Regions from separate parts of the Exiguobacterium sp. s35 genome, predicted to be linked through region 2. Evidence: a T-box and tRNA genes for the amino acid it is inferred to sense, from the RefSeq annotation. Region 2 holds a T-box; the other holds one or more tRNA genes.
The links. A T-box is a leader RNA that pairs with one kind of tRNA and senses whether it is charged. The one in region 2 lies ahead of argS (arginine--tRNA ligase), so its partner is inferred to be a tRNA-Arg.
Positions count from the first base shown of each region.

Region 1 (8,233 bases), on a different contig from region 2:
GGTTGCACCAAAACCATTCTTCCTATATAATAAGCAACTGGAATAGGTTTACTGAATAGGAATTAAAGGAGCTTCATCACTATGTCGAATGAAAAGAAAAGATTATCGCTCACGATTGACGCTAAGCTCGACCAAGTCATCACAGAGCGCGCAAAAGAAATCGGAATTCCGAAGAGTGCACTCGTCACGTTCGCAACAAGCCTTCTCTTGAACCAGCTTCGTGCGGAAGAGTTGTTGAACGGAGATAAGAACGCGATCTACGAAGTGATTCGTAAAGACTACGAATTGCTCACGAGCGTGAAAAATCTAGATACGAAATAATAAGGTTGACTTCGGTCAGCCTTTTTTAGTTGCATCTCTCTCGGAAATTTGGAATAGTGGTGGTAATGAATTTGAACGGAGGTCGATCGAATGGGTCAAATCTTACTCATCCTATTGCTACAACTTATCTACGTCCCGGTGCTCACGCTTCGGACGATTATGCTCGTGAAAGGGAAGACGGTCATCGCGGGTCTGTTCGGGACGCTTGAAACGCTCATCTACATCTTCGCGCTCGGGATTGTATTCCAAGATTTGACGACGCTCGGTATGATCGTTTATGCGGTCGGGTTCGGACTTGGGATTTTACTCGGTGGCTACGTTGAACGTAAACTCGCCATCGGCTACAACATGATTCAAGTCCATACGAAAGAGTATCCGGCGGAGCTCATCCAACAGATGCGTGACAATGGTTACGGGGTGACGCATTATCAAGGTCAAGGTCGAGACGGTGTCCGTTATCGTCTGGACGTCTTGGCAGCCCGGACACGGATGAAAGAATTGCGTGAACTCGTCGAGAAGCATGAGCCGAAGGCGTTTCTCGTCGCATTCGACCCAATCGACTTCAAAGGCGGCTATATGATGAAAGGACTGCGTCGTCCGAAATGACGCACAAGACTCACGGAAGTGGGTCTTTTTTTGTTGGAGTAGGGATTTTACCGCACGATAGGGAATGAGTGAGGAAAGGAGATGAGACCGTGAAGAGCAATCGACGTTTTTGGATCGTATTGATTGGGTTACTTGTCGGTGTGGGGGTGATTTATGTCGCCGTGTCTTGGTTTGGTGATGGGGACGATCCGGTCAAACCGCCGCTCCCGACGGTTCGTGTCGGCTCGGTGACAGCGGAAGTGGAGCAATCGACCTATTGTTGGGAAGCCGGCAATCGTGCAACGTGCGCCGACTACGGCTTGCCGGAAGCCGAAGACCTGCAACTGATCACGGTCAAACCGGGTGATGCGATTGACGTCGTCTACCATGCCGACCCGATGGAATCGACTTTCTATCGAGTCGACGACGGAGAACTCGTCCCGGCTGAACCGGTCGTGCCAGACGAACCAGGTATTTATGTATATGAGATTGGTGGGGAATGGACACAAGGCGACAGCCGATACGTGTTCGGTGTCAGGGTACCTGAAAACTAATGGGTTGACCTGCCTCCAAGGGACGGCTGTACAGTGAAGATAGGAGGTGGGGAAACTTTGATTCCAATTGGGAGAGTGGCGCATGTGACCGGGTTGTCGGTCAAAGCCATCAAATTTTATGAAGCACGAGGTCTCGTGCGACCAATCCGATCCGATAATCACTATCGAATGTATGGGATGGACGAGATTCGACGTTTAAGCGAAATCAAACGATTGCGTCAGATTGGACTGAGTATGGAACAAATCCAGTCTAATTTATCAATCGAGGCATTGCTTGAAACGCGGTTACGTGAAGTCAGGACGGAAATTGAACAGCTTCATCGAATCGAGGGACAGATTCGGTCGATGCAGTCAGGAGGGGACAACATGAACATTCGATATGAAACATTGCGTGAACCGATTTTAGTATATGGTTATGGGAGCACGCTAGAAGAAATCCCTAAGGTATGGGTGAAACTTCAACCAGAATTGACGACAGATGAGTCATATGGCGTCTGCCTCCCACATGAGAACGGCTATGTGGCTGGCATGACGAAGCCCGTGAGTGGGGAAGGAGCGCGACAAGTCGAACTGACGGAAGGGAACTATATCGTCGCGACGGTCGAAGGGGGCATCCCGATGATTCCTACGACATATGAGCAACTGTTAAACGTTCCAGACGTGACGCTTCGCGATGCGGTCGACTTTGAACGCTACATTCACGGGCAGGCAGGGGCGGATGACATGATTGAAGTCTGGATGCCCATCGAATAGAAAAAGACGTTTCCCGATCAATCGGGAAACGTCTTTTGTATGATTAGCGTGTCATGACTTTGTCGATGAGACCGTAGTCTTTCGCTTGGTCAGCTGCCATGAAGTAGTCACGCTCTGTGTCGCGCTCGATGACTTCAAGTGGCTGTCCTGTGTTCTCAGCCATGATTTGGTTCAATTTCTCACGCATTTTGATGATGCGTTCTGCGTGAATCTTAATGTCTGACGCTTGGCCTTGTGTGCCGCCGAGCGGTTGGTGAATCATGATTTCTGCGTTCGGAAGTGCGAAGCGTTTTCCTTTTTCACCGGCTTGGAGCAAGAAGGCACCCATCGATGCAGCCATTCCGATACAAATCGTCGACACGTTTGGCTTGATGAAGTTCATCGTGTCATAAATCGCCATACCTGCTGTAATCGAACCACCTGGGCTGTTGATGTAGAGCGAGATGTCCTTTTCTGGATCCTCAGCTGCGAGGAAGAGGAGCTGTGCGACGATTGAGTTCGCGACGTTGTCGTCAATCGCACTTCCGAGAAGGATGATACGGTCTTTGAGCAAGCGTGAGTAGATGTCGTACGCGCGCTCCCCACGGCCTGTCTGTTCGATAACTGTTGGAATTAACATTGAATCTGCCTCCTTTATGTAGGTTGTAAGTTCATCATACCTGTATAGTCAATGTTGGTCAAACAGAAACCCTTTCTACTGCTTATTCCACGACCCTCGATGTGTAAAACGTCTCAAGACGTGATGGTTACCCATTTAGCTTTGGACGAGCTGGTTTGATGACCCGACTTGATTCAAAATAACGTGTGAAAGTGGATTCACCTGAATAGGATAAGAAGAGATATTCTTTAGCACGCGTCATTCCGATGTAAAGGAGAGAGACTTCACGCTCGAGATCTTCTTCATATTTAAACGGCATATTTTCAACGTTTACGATAAAAACGGCTTGAAAATCAAGACCTTTACTGCTGTCAATTGTACTAATTTTTACGCGTTGATCATCTTTTGAGAAGGTACGTTTCGTCTCGCTACTCTCCGTAATCCAAAAGTGCTCGATTCCATAGTAGTTTAGGGCACGTTGTAACGTGTCGACATAATGCATCGTCGAGAACTTCTGGACGCGATACAGGATCAACATTTCAGAATAGGGGACTTTTTTCTCGTCATGTAATTTTTTTATTTGCCGAGCAACGAGATCTGCCTCTTTGAAGAAATGATCACATTTAATAATGGCTGGTTCAGGACCTCTTCGAAGCGTACTTTGAGGAGCAATGATTTCACCATCTAATTCCTTCGTCACAACTTTATCTTTTAGGGAGGAATTGGATTGATAAAACGACCAGGCGAACGATACGATTTGAGAAGTGTTTCGGTAATTAATATTTAGAATTTTGGACCTTCCTCGGAAATCCAAACCGGTATCCTGTACATAACTACGTTTTCGTTTATAGATAGACTGCGCTCGATCTTCGACGAGTAAAAGCGATTTCGTTTCAGGATTTAAAAGTTCGCTTGCAAGTTCGAGCCATTCGGGTTCGAAGTCTTGTCCCTCATCAATCAAAATCGCATCGTAAGACGGGAAGATGATTTCTCGCTTCCTTAACTTTTCAAGTATCGCCGGTATTCTTCTTTCCGAGATGTGTAAATCATTCTGCAACCAGGCATGAAAATTTCGAACTTCAATCAAATGATTCCTCTGTTTCAACTGAGGATCAAAATCGAACAAATCATCCGGTTCTAACATCATCTGTTGTACCATCTGTTCGATAAAACGGGCTAGCGAGATATTGTAACATAGGATTAAAATCTTCCATTCGGGATGTTGTTTAGATAACAGTTTAGCGCGACTCGCCAAAATGAGGGTCTTGCCACTACCTGCAACACCTCGAATTAAACGATTTTGATCACCGAGTTGTTTGGCCAAGTTCTCTTGATGTAGGTCCATCGCCCGGATGTTGTGAAGGGATAGTAAAAGCTGGTCTTGATATGGTGTGACTTTTTTAAATTCGGCGCTGATTCGAACTTCTGGGAAGAGATGATAACGAATCGCATCGATTTCTTCACCAGTCAACGGTTGCCTCAGGCGATAAGGAACCGTGAACATATTCAGAATTTTTTCGATGAGGATTTCTTCTGAGAATTGTGAATCATCCGGGTTGATTTCATCACGCATCAGAGAGAAACAAGGATCAATGACTTGATAGAGTCCATGACGAATACAGTCATCTTGTGTCAATCGTGTAAAAATGACGCCTGATCCATAAGGGAATTTTAATGTCGTCGCATACTTTCCTTCGTGTTGAATCAGGTTTTGATCCTTTTTTAGGACGTCAGTCAGTTTGAACATATTTTCACGGGCTTGTAGAAATGGACTTTTTACTTTCTTTTGAGATCCGTTTGCGGGAGTGATCATCCATTCATCATGGTTCAGTTGGTAGAGAGTAGAACGCGTATAGTCTTTCACTTCTAAAACGATCAACCCTAAATCAGGTCCGATGATGACGAAATCAGGTCTTCGACCGTGTATATTGGGTTCAAAATAAACGATGTAATCGTCTGGAAGGTAGCGTTTCAACGTACGAAATACGAGCCGCTCTCCTGCTGTTGCGGATGAACGAATCGTTTCAGGAACAGTATGAGCCATTAATTGACACCTCGTTTCCAATCCTTTTACTTAAATATACTATATAAAGGATACATAAAAAGGATGGTGGTTTGAAATTGAGGGAGAAAACACAAAAAAAGGACGAAGACCTCAATTAGGCCTTCGTCCTTTTATGTAATACACCCGGAGAGATTCGAACTCCCGACACCTGGCACCGGAAACCAGTGCTCTATCCCCTGAGCTACGGGTGCATGTGTGTGACACGAATTTATTATACATTTGTTTTATTGAAAAAGCAATCCTGTTCATTACGCTTTTTTGAGCGCGAGTGGAGCGGGTTCGTTACAATAGAAGAGAGGGGGGGAGAACGATGCAACGGCAAGAACAAAAACAGGTGCAACAGCAACAGATGACACAAGACCTTGTGCAACGGCTGCCGGTACTCGAGGCGGATCGTCTCGCGCTCACGTTTCGTCTAGCACGGCTCGCGCGACATAATCCAAACATTCATTTCGGGAGCGGGGATCTCGGATGGATTGCAGATGCGGCGAGTGCGTTCGAAGAGAAGCTGTTCACGCAGATTCGGGAAGGAAGCGGAAGCGAGACGGAGAAGGAGCTGAGACGACAACTCGTCCTCTTGCTCGATCATCGAGGGTTGTTGCCGGACACGAATGAGGGATTGGCGGAGCGGTTCGGTATCGACGTCTCTCAAATCGAACAGGCGAGACAGGCACTCCTATTTCTTGAACCGACGGGGATCGGGGCAAGAACGGAACGGGAGTGTCAGTATCGGCATGCGATTGAGCATGAGGACCCGCGCGTCGTCGATGTATTCGATGCGATTGAGAGTGGAGTGAGCCATCAACAGATGGCAAGCGCGCTCGCGATTTCGGAAGAAGAACTAGCCCGTCTAGAACGGATTGTCGCGACACTCCCGAAGCGTCCTTTATTATATGAAGAAACGGGGCACGTCTATCCGGAAGTCGAAGTGTGTGTGGAGGACGGGGAGCTTGTCACGACGTGGCTCAGTCCTGAACTTGACGAGACGCGTGTCGGGAATGACCGCGAGGCGAAATGGTGGATGACATCCCTTGCGATGCGTAACGAGACGCTTCGAGACATTTGGGCGGTCATCGAGTCGCGTCAGACCGAGTGGCTCAAAGGAGAACTTGTCCTCCATCCGTTGACACGTCGTACCGTCGCGCAACAAATCGGAAAGCACGAATCAACGGTCGGGCGTGCCATACAAGGGAAGTTCGCGAAGACCGAGGGCGGAATCATGGAATGGCGACACTTTTTCGTCCGGTCGACGAATCATGGGCATTCGCCGTTCATGATCAAACGGACGCTCGCGGAACTCATCCAACGAGAGAAGGCACCGCAAAGTGATCAAGCCCTCGCTAAAGAGCTCGCCCGATACGGATATCTCGTGACGCGACGGACCGTGACGAACTATCGTGAAGAACTCGGATTCGGCAATTCACGTGAGCGTGAGCGACAGTTATGGAAAGGATGACGAAAATGAAATTTACATTATATAAACGTGACAATTGTTCACTCTGTGACGAGGCAATCGTCATGCTCGAATGGTTGCAGGAAGATTATCCGATTGAGCTCGAACAGGTCGACATCACGGGAGACGAGGTACTCGAGGCGAAGTACCTCTTCGAAATCCCCGTTCTTATACACGAAGGGCAAGTCATCAGTCAAGGGCGATATGATGACAACAAAGTTGAAGATTTTGTTAAGTATACGCTTACATCGAAAAAAAACGTTTGAAGGGGTTGCCAGACGGAAAAGTGATTGATAAGATGAACTCGTAGCGGTGGGACGCAAATAAAAAAGTGGGACAAAAGTTGTCCACACTGAAAGTCGAGGGGGGAAGAGCATGATCCAGCAACTGATTCACGTTCAGAAGCAAATTGTCCCTGACCTGCTCGATACGCTCCGACATCGTTACGATATCTTACATTATGTCCGCTTGATGCAGCCGATTGGCCGCAGGACACTCGCAACGAGTTTGGGACTGACCGAACGGGTGCTCAGACGAGAAGTCGACTTTTTGAAAGACCAAGGTCTTCTTTACGTCGCTACTCAAGGAATTTCCCTTAGTGAGACGGGACGAAACGTCTTACGAGACTTGCACGAGATCATGGGAGAACTTCTCGGAATCTCAGAAGTGGCAAGAGAGCTCGAAGAGAAATTAGGAGTTCGCCAAGTCGTCATCGTACCAGGTGATTCAGATGAGACATTCTGGGTCCAACGCGATATCGGACGGGCAGCGGTCACGCAGTTAAAAGCGCGGCTCGCACCGGATGATAACGTGATTGCGGTAACAGGTGGAACGACGATGGCATCGGTTGCGGCGATGATGTCGCCCGATAAAAAAGAACGCCCGATGCATTTTGTGCCCGCACGCGGAGGTCTTGGTGAAACGCTTGAACTTCAAGCGAATACCGTCTGCTCACGCATGGCGGACCGGGCCCACGCAGACTATCATCTTCTACATATTCCGGATGAAGTGTCACAAGAAACATTCGACCGGATGGTGGAGGAACCTAGTATTAAAAATGTACTGGAAATGATTAGAGCGGCGCGAATTGTGGTACATGGAATTGGTGAGGCAGAAACGATGGCAAAACGCCGTCATGCATCACCGGAGCATTTGCGGATGATTGAACGGCATGACGCCGTCGCCGAAGCATTCGGATATTATTTCAATGCGGAAGGTGAGATCGTTCATCGCGTCAAGACGGTCGGAATCCAACTCGAAGAGCTGGATGACATGGATACCGTCATCGCGGTTGCCGGAGGAAAATCGAAGGCACAGGCGATCGCCGCTTATGCGAAACACACGTCGAACATCATCCTCGTCACAGACGAAGGTGCGGCGAAAGAATTATTAACTTGTTATTAAAGAGTTGACCCCCCGTTGGCTCTTCAATAAATAGCTTCTACCCTAAGGAGGAAATTAACATGGCAGTAAAAGTTGGTATTAACGGATTTGGACGTATCGGTCGTTTGGCATTCCGCGAGATCATCAAAAACGAAGGGATCGAAGTTGTTGCAATCAACGACTTGACAGACACGAAGATGCTTGCGCACCTTCTCAAGTATGACACGACTCAAGGTCGTTTCGACGGAGAAGTTGAAGTACATGACGATCACTTCCTCGTAAACGGAGAAAAAGTTATCACGCTTGCTAACCGTAACCCTGAAGAACTTCCATGGGGAGACCTCGGTGTAGACATCGTTCTCGAATGTACTGGATTCTTCACTTCTAAAGAAAAAGCTGAGCTTCACTTGAAAGCTGGCGCGAAGAAAGTTGTTATCTCGGCTCCTGCTACAGGTGACATGAAGACTGTTGTTTACAACACAAACCACGACATCCTCGATGGTACTGAAACAGTCATCTCA
Region 1 is NZ_JACSKI010000001.1:1,339,348-1,347,580, reverse strand. Features, by position in the region: gene KNO75_RS06940 (CopG family transcriptional regulator) at 82-321, shown strand; gene KNO75_RS06935 (DUF2179 domain-containing protein) at 412-927, shown strand; gene KNO75_RS06930 (hypothetical protein) at 1,017-1,460, shown strand; gene KNO75_RS06925 (MerR family transcriptional regulator) at 1,518-2,213, shown strand; gene clpP (ATP-dependent Clp endopeptidase proteolytic subunit ClpP) at 2,257-2,832, opposite strand; gene KNO75_RS06915 (3'-5' exonuclease) at 2,960-4,855, opposite strand; tRNA gene KNO75_RS06910 (tRNA-Arg) at 4,995-5,067, opposite strand; gene KNO75_RS06905 (RNA polymerase factor sigma-54) at 5,187-6,332, shown strand; gene KNO75_RS06900 (glutaredoxin family protein) at 6,338-6,595, shown strand; gene KNO75_RS06895 (sugar-binding transcriptional regulator) at 6,705-7,733, shown strand; gene gap (type I glyceraldehyde-3-phosphate dehydrogenase) at 7,793-8,233, shown strand, end outside.
Region 1: it encodes a tRNA-Arg, which carries the amino acid that the T-box ahead of argS (arginine--tRNA ligase) is inferred to sense. The anticodon was not compared.

Region 2 (8,233 bases):
GTCATGTCGCAATGGTTGAGTAGTAAAATGAATTCTTCGCCGCCATAACGAGCGGCAAAGTCATCCGTTCGAAGTACTTGCCGAATGCGTCGACCGAATTCTTGTAACACTCGGTCACCGACCTGATGACCGTACGTATCGTTAATTTTTTTGAAGAAATCAATATCGAGCATGGCGACAGATATCGGATACATCGACATATCCGATATTTGTTGAATGCCGTATTCATAAAACGCACGCGCGTTGGCAAGAAGCGTCAAACTGTCTGTCCGGCTCTCGGTATAGAGACGATCCCGCTCGTGACAACGGCTAATCGTTCGATTGAACGATTTTAACAACTTGATGATTTCATGCTGAATGATTTTCGGATATGCGTATACGGGTTCTCCCGTCATGACGATCCATGTACGAATCTCTTCGATTTCCTCCGAACGGACAGAAACAAAGCTATGATAATCGTCATGGAAGGCGTCGGAAAGTGCGGTATCCCATTCAAACCGCATCTCATAGTCGAGAATTTGCTCGATTGGTTGACTCATCTCAAGCAGTGCAAAGACGACCGGTCGATCGATGGGCTGTCGCGTCTTCAAATCGAAGTAGAGCGTGCGGTCGAACAATTTGAACTCGATATAACCTTCGTCGTAATGGTTCAACTGTTCACACTGACTTAAAAAGACTTCGATTGCTTGCGCCTCACTCTGTGACAAAGAGACGGCTTCTTTAGCTTCATCATATTGCTCGATCAAAGATTTGAAGGCGTCTTGCCGTTCTTTTTGAATGAGAAGTCGTTTAATGAAGAACGTCAAGGCAGCGGCGATACTACTGACGACCAGTAAACTCGTCTCCCGGAAGAATGATGCCGCTAGAATGAAGGTCAAACTGACGACGTATGTGTAGAAAGCGATTTTCATAAAATCGCTCAATGCGATGTCGACGCGGAACCACCATTTCACCTGATATTTTTGGAATACCGTGTTTAAGAAGATGGCAAGGAACAGTCCGGCAAGCGGCACGAACGAATCTTGCGAATAAAAGTCGAGACCGGTCTCGCCACCAAGGGCGAGATAAACCGCTGCCGGGATGACGATTTCTAAGTACGCCGTAATGGCATTCCAAGGATACGTGAAGCGGAAGCGACGGATGGCGACTTTCGGTTTCAAATTGGCGAATTGAAAGACGAACAACCCGATTTGGTTGACGATGAGTGCTGTTTCAAATCCAAAGAATAAAAATAAGATTAAGACGATACTTTCAGAAAAAGTGAAGTACACACCTTTGACTTCGATCGAGTCGAGTTGAAAAATGATGACCAATAATGAAATTAAAATAAACGACAATGGATCAATCGTCGGGGCGTGTAGGACATCCAATGCAAATAACGAGATGGTGAAGATGAATAAGGCACTCCATATACTCCAACCGAGCACGGACATCTTACGAAAGTGGTTCATGCGTTCCCTCCTAGCATGAGACATTTCGAGATCTAATAGTAAAGATTCGTCACGTTTTCGTGTGAGTCCTGCTTCTCTTCCATGATGCTTGAATTCTAGCATTGAGTATAGACGGAATATCCTCTATAATGAAATTGCTTTTCAACCGCATAGACGAATGTCGATGAAAAAGAGAGTAACGATGGTTTAGTCAACAAAGCGACCTAGGGATTGGTGAGAGCCTAGGCTGACAAACGTCGCGAAACGCACTTTTGAGATGCTATCCGAAACGAGAGTAGGCATAGCCGGAGGGAACCGTTATCACCATAAAGCGGTCTGCGTCATGCAGGCAAGAAGAGTGGTACCGCGGGAATTCCCGTCTCTTTGCATCTATGCAAAGGGCGTTTTTTTTATGAGTTGTGATACGAAGAAGGAGGACATACAAATGAGTTATGAACGCAAGTACGCAGAAGCGTTATCACGTGTCATCGGAGACGAGCTCACGATTGACCAGATTGAAGCATTGATTGAAAAGCCGAAACATGAGGCACACGGTGATCTCGCGTTCCCATGTTTCCAATTGGCGAAAGCCTATCGGAAAGCACCTGTCATGATTGCGACAGATATTGCGAATGACTTGAACGATGAACTGTTCACAAAAGTCGAGGCAGCAGGACCTTACGTCAACGTCTTCTTGAGCCGTGACGTCGTGTCAAAAGAAATCATTAACACGGTGCTCGACGAGAAGTCGGATTATGCAACACACGCAGCGCGCAACGAAACGATTGTGACGGACTTCTCGTCACCGAACATTGCGAAGCCGTTCTCGATGGGTCACTTGCGTTCGACGGTGATCGGGAATGCGATCAACCAAATCGCACGCAAAAACGGATACGACGTTGTCGGCGTCAACCACCTCGGTGACTGGGGAACACAGTTCGGTAAATTAATGGTCGCCTATAAAAAGTGGGGCGATGAGGAAGCGGTACGTGCTAACCCGATCGCAGAACTCTTGAAGCTATACGTCCATTTCCATGAAGAGGCGAAGACACAGCCAGAACTCGAAGATGAAGGCCGTGCTTGGTTCAAGAAACTTGAAGATGGTGATGCGGAAGCGACAGAGCTTTGGCAATGGTTCCGTGACGAGTCACTCAAGGAGTTCCAAAAAGTATATGACCTTCTCGGTGTGAAATTCGAGAGCTTCAATGGTGAGGCGTTCTACAACGATAAGATGGGACGCGTCGTCGAGATGCTCGAAGCGAAAAACCTTTTAGTCGAAAGTGAAGGCGCGATGGTCGTCTCACTCGAAGAAGAGAACTTGCCACCTTGCTTGATTAAAAAGAAAGATGGTGCAACATTGTACGCGACACGTGACTTGGCTGCGGCAATCTATCGCTACGAGACGTACAACTTCGTGCAAGCGAACTATGTCGTCGGTGGCGAACAGGCGCTTCACTTCAAACAACTCTTCTCGGTTCTTCGTAAGCTCGGCTACGACTTCGTCGATGGCATGCATCACGTACCGTTCGGCTTGATCTTGCAAGAAGGGAAGAAGATGTCGACACGTAAGGGGCGCATCGTTCTTCTTGAAGAAGTGTTGAAAGAAGCCATCGAAAAAGCACAAGCGAACATCGAACAGAAGAACCCAGACCTTGCGAACGCACAAGACGTTGCCCGTATGGTCGGTGTCGGAGCGGTCGTCTTCCACGACTTGAAGAATGAACGGATCAACAACATCGAATTCGATCTCGACAGCATGCTCAAGTTCGAAGGAGAGACAGGACCTTACGTTCAATATACGAATGCCCGTGCGAACTCACTCCTTCGCAAAGGAAACTATGACGGCTCACCGTTCACTGGTGCAGATGATGATTACTCATGGGGTGTCGTCACGATGCTCAACGCGTTCCCACACGTCATCACACGTGCACATGAACGTCGCGAACCATCAATCATCAGCCGTTACGTACTTGATCTCGCACAAGCGTTCAACAAGTATTACGGTCACGTCCGCGTCTTAGAAGAAGATGCCGGCAAACAATCGCGTCTCGCACTCGTGAAGGCAGTGACGCTCGTATTGACGGAAGGACTCCGTTTACTCGGTGTCGAAGCTCCGGAAGAAATGTAAGTTATAAGACAGACGAAAGGACCTCAATGATTTTTGAGGTCCTTTTCCTATGCTTACACTTTCATCCGCGTCACCGTTCGGGCTTCCGTATCATAGAGACACCATTCCCTGTCGAAGATGACGGCTCCGACATTGATGACATACCGCTTTTTCTTCAAATGGAATGGGGTCCCGATTTCCCAGGGCAGGGACCTCCCTTTCCGGTAAATCCCGGGGATATGGCTATGTCCGATGAAGACGAGCGGATACTTTCCTTTCTCGACAACCGGTTCCCAGTCCTCGTTCCACTTGACTTGATGCCCATGTAAAAAGCGCGCCTCACCAAGGGTTGTCTGTTCCGGCAACAAGGAAATCCGTGTTTTCACAGGGTGGTCGATGACGAGCACCTCGTCGATGCGCTCCTCCTGATTGCCGCGTAGACTCGGGAATGTCAGCAGTGCTTCATAGTTCGGGTCATACGTCACGACCTCTTCCACATGATGAAAGCGCTCGTGGCGTCGTTTTTTGCCGATGTGGCATTCGTATAGGTCGCCGAGACAGAGAATATGTTCGGTTTCCCGCCGGACGTCATCGAGAATCGCCTTTAAATCATCAAACGAACCGTGTGGGTCACTGATGATGGCGAGTTTCATCGGAAGTTCGTGAATTGGGCGTCGACAGACAACTCGAGCTCACGAACCAGCTGCATGACAGCTTGAAGGTCGTCACGCGATTTACCCGTGACACGGATTTGATCGTCTTGAATTTGCGATTTGACTTTTAGTTTTGATTCTTTGATGGCGTTGTTGATTTTTTTCGCGTCATCTTTGTCGATCCCGCTCTTCAATTTCACGCGTTGACGAACCGTGCCACCGAGAGCACCCTCTACTTTTTGATAATCGAGGTTTTTGGTCGGAACACCGCGTTTAATCAACTTCGTGATTAAGACGTCCTTTAATTGCTCAAGTTTATAGTCATCATCCGAGATGAGGACGAGGTCGCCATTGTCGAGCGACATTTCACTTTTTGATCCTTTAAAGTCGTAACGGTTTAAAATTTCCTTCTCCGCGATTTGAATCGCGTTCTTCACTTCTTCAAGATTCATTTCTGACACGATATCGAAAGAATTGTCTTTTGCCATGTTTCATCCATCCTTTGTGTGGTTTTGTTATAATGATAGCAGATTTGAAGCAGTGAAGGAGTGAAGAGATGGAACGTACAATGGATCAACATACACATGCAGACTTAGATCACGTTGCCTATCACGGGAAAGACCTTGGGGTGACGTTCAAAGGGGAACAGATTCGACTACGTGTCTGGTCTCCGGTAGCGGAACAAATGTCGGTCAAGTTATATCGCACAGCCCGTGCACGTAAGTTTGAACGACTCGAGCTCGAACCGGCTGAGAAGGGGACTTGGGTCATTGAACTCGACCGCGCCCTGTTCGAAGGTCAATTTTATGTATTTGAAGCAATGATTGATGGGAAGAAAGTGGAATCACTCGACCCTTATGCAAAAGTCGTCGGAGTGAACGGGAAACGTGGGTGCCTGCTTGACCCAGCATCCTTGAACCCGGACCATTGGATCAAAGAACGTCCGCTATTCAATTCTTCACAAGAGGCGGTCATTTATGAGGCGCACGTCCGTGATTTGACGAGTCATCCAGAAAGTGGCGCCACGCATCGTGGGAAGTTCTTAGGCATGACCGAGACGGGGACGACGACAACGAGCGGATACCCGACTGGACTTGACTACATCACCTCGCTCGGTATCACGCATCTTCAGTTGATGCCATTCTTTGACTATGGGTCAGTGAATGAATCACGCGAGGGCGAAGATAACTATAACTGGGGATATGACCCGGTACATTACTTTGCGGTCGAGGGATCGTACGCCTCGTCAGCAGATGATCCAGCGACACGAATCATCGAATTGAAAGCGATGATTCAAGCCCTCCACGACCGAGGCATCCGCGTCATCATGGACGTCGTCTTCAACCATACGCATGATGCGTTGACGACACCGCTCGGTCAATTCGTCCCTGACTACTATTATCGACTAAATGAGGACGGGACACTCGCGGACGGTTCGGCCTGTGGGAACGACACGGCATCTGAGCGTGCGATGATGCGTAAGCTCATGGTCGAATGTGTCACGTATTGGGCGAAAGAATTCATGATCGACGGGTTCCGTTTCGACTTGATGGGATTACACGACGTCAAAACGATGAATCAAATTCGGAAGGCGCTTGATCGCGTCGACCCATCCATCCTTGTCATCGGAGAAGGTTGGGATTTGGACACGCCACTCCCTGTCCGTAAAAAAGCGAATCAACACAACGCCCATAAAATGCCACGAATCGCGCAATTCAATGACGGGATTCGAGACGGCGTCCGTGGAGACGTGTTCATCGAGGACTTGCCAGGTTGGGTGAGTGGGAATACAGACATGACGGCTGACGTGAAACGTGGGATTGCTGGCGGAATCACGAGCCAAAGTTTTGCCGATGAACCGAATCAGGTCGTCAACTACGTTGAATGTCATGATAACTTGACGCTTTGGGACAAGTTGTCCGTGACGAATCCAGAAGATGATGAGACGACACGTCGTCGCCGTCATCGTTTGGCGACGTCCATCGTACTCCTGGGGCAAGGGATTCCGTTTCTTCATAGTGGACAAGAGTTTTTCCGCACAAAAGATGGGGACGAGAATAGCTTTAACTCAGGTGAGGTCGTCAACCGTGTCGACTGGACACGAGCTGAACAAGAAGCGCCAAGTGTGGAATATGTGAAAGGTCTGTTGCGTCTGCGGAAGCAGTATCCGCTCTTCCGACTCGAGAACACGGAACAGATTCGGAAACATTTGCGTTTCTTCGACGAAGAAGAAGGTGTGATTGCATTCGAGTTGAGCCGTCACGTCGAAGGGTATGTCGAACGACATGTCGTGTACCATAACGCGCTAGAAGAAGCGGTCGAGGTCAAACTTCCGTCTGGTAAGTTTGAAGTGAACGTGGAAGACCATACGGTCAATTTGACGGCGCCGCGTCAAATTGAAGACCGTCATATGATGGTCGCGCCACTGTCGACACTCGTGGTGACGGAACGTCGTCCGGACTACAGCAAATACGCTGTTGCCGGTGGTGCCGCACTCGCCGTGCTCGGTGGTCTCTGGTATGTGTCGAAGAAACGGAAGCGTAAAGAGCAGTAACCAAAAAGGAGGCGGGTTAATCCGTCTCCTTTGGTGTGTCTTCCTCTGATTTCGATGCTTCGAGTTGCATCATTTTTTGGACAAGAATGTGTTTCGGCATATGCATCAACTCTTCGAGCGGAACGTTTAACTTTTTCGCAAGCTCGACGGCTGTCTCTGGTGATAACTGTAATGGGCGCATGGGTAGACTCCTTTCTAAATCATTCATCTATACCGACAGTATACAGGAAAATCGAAAATGTGTTGAACGAACACATTCAAAATCGAATTTCGTTTCGGTCGTTGCTAAGCTGAAAATAGGAAGTGATCAAATGTACAAACAAACAGCAGACTTTCAATTTCATCAAACGATCGAATGGCTAGAACGTGTCGGTGAAGGTTGGATGTTGTACTTGGCGCAAACCGGATTTTTGTTCTTTGACGAGTCGTCCCAAATTCGCTGGGAAATTGACTGGGCTTGGACACCGTGCGCCCTATATGTGGAACCGAATGCCACGCGTGCCGTGGCATGGTTCCGAGAAAAAGGACTTTACGGAGTGATTGATTTACAAAAAGGACAGATGGAGACGCATGCGATTCCACAACGTTTTAATGGTGACTGGTTTAGTAATTTGCACTATTGGCAAGGAGATGACATCTTCTTATATTCAGCCGAATCGGATGTCGTGGCGTTGAATCTCCATGATCATACGTTTCGATATAGTCGTTATGAAGAAGTCCCGGTTTTTGGGGACATCATCGAGCTGGCGTATCAGGGGACGTATGATTTTGAACGATTCACACCTGACACATGTGTGACGGTATATGATGAAAACACGCATCACTTTTTAGTCGAAAATGTGAAAACGAATGAAAATTGGCGTATCCCATATCAAGGAGACCGCGAAACGGTCATTCTCGATCAAGTCGGGGAAACAACGGCGATCACCTCGACTGAATCATTCCAATTGTTTCATCGAGAGCAAGAACTGTTTTGTTCATCGGTGTGCGCGGACAACCAATTACTGAAGGTCATGCTGTTAGATGACCGAGGGGATCGACTCGTCGTCTTATCCGCACCACCGCGATTTTGTCATAGTTGGCTGCAAGTTTTTGAACGACAAGAATCCTGAACCAGAAACAGGTTCAGGAATTTTTTGTGAAGTGATGATGAATGGAGAAAGAAACGGGAAGTAGATGGTTAGACAGGGAGGAGTGACGAGGATGGAATGGTTAGGTAGGCAGTTGGTTCGCTTTCGATATGTAGTACTACTCGTTTGGACGATTTTACTCGCGGGATCGGTCTATTTTGGGCTTCAGCTCCCGGGTGAGTTGAGAGGAAACGGCTTCGCCATTCAAGACGGACGGTTCCAACAAGTAGAAGATACGTTGAATGAACGGTTTGATCGTGCGGGCGCCTCGATGATCGTACTATTCGAAGGCGGAGATTTGGATACGGTCATGAACGAACAGCAAGAACAATTGGAGGCGATTCGGTCGGTTGATGGCG
Region 2 is NZ_JACSKI010000002.1:272,928-281,160, forward strand. Features, by position in the region: gene KNO75_RS11800 (GGDEF domain-containing protein) at 1-1,451, opposite strand, end outside; T-box leader at 1,606-1,817, shown strand; gene argS (arginine--tRNA ligase) at 1,876-3,558, shown strand; gene KNO75_RS11810 (metallophosphoesterase family protein) at 3,612-4,190, opposite strand; gene KNO75_RS11815 (YajQ family cyclic di-GMP-binding protein) at 4,187-4,678, opposite strand; gene pulA (type I pullulanase) at 4,747-6,744, shown strand; gene KNO75_RS11825 (YycC family protein) at 6,761-6,925, opposite strand; gene KNO75_RS11830 (hypothetical protein) at 7,056-7,856, shown strand; gene KNO75_RS11835 (MMPL family transporter) at 7,948-8,233, shown strand, end outside.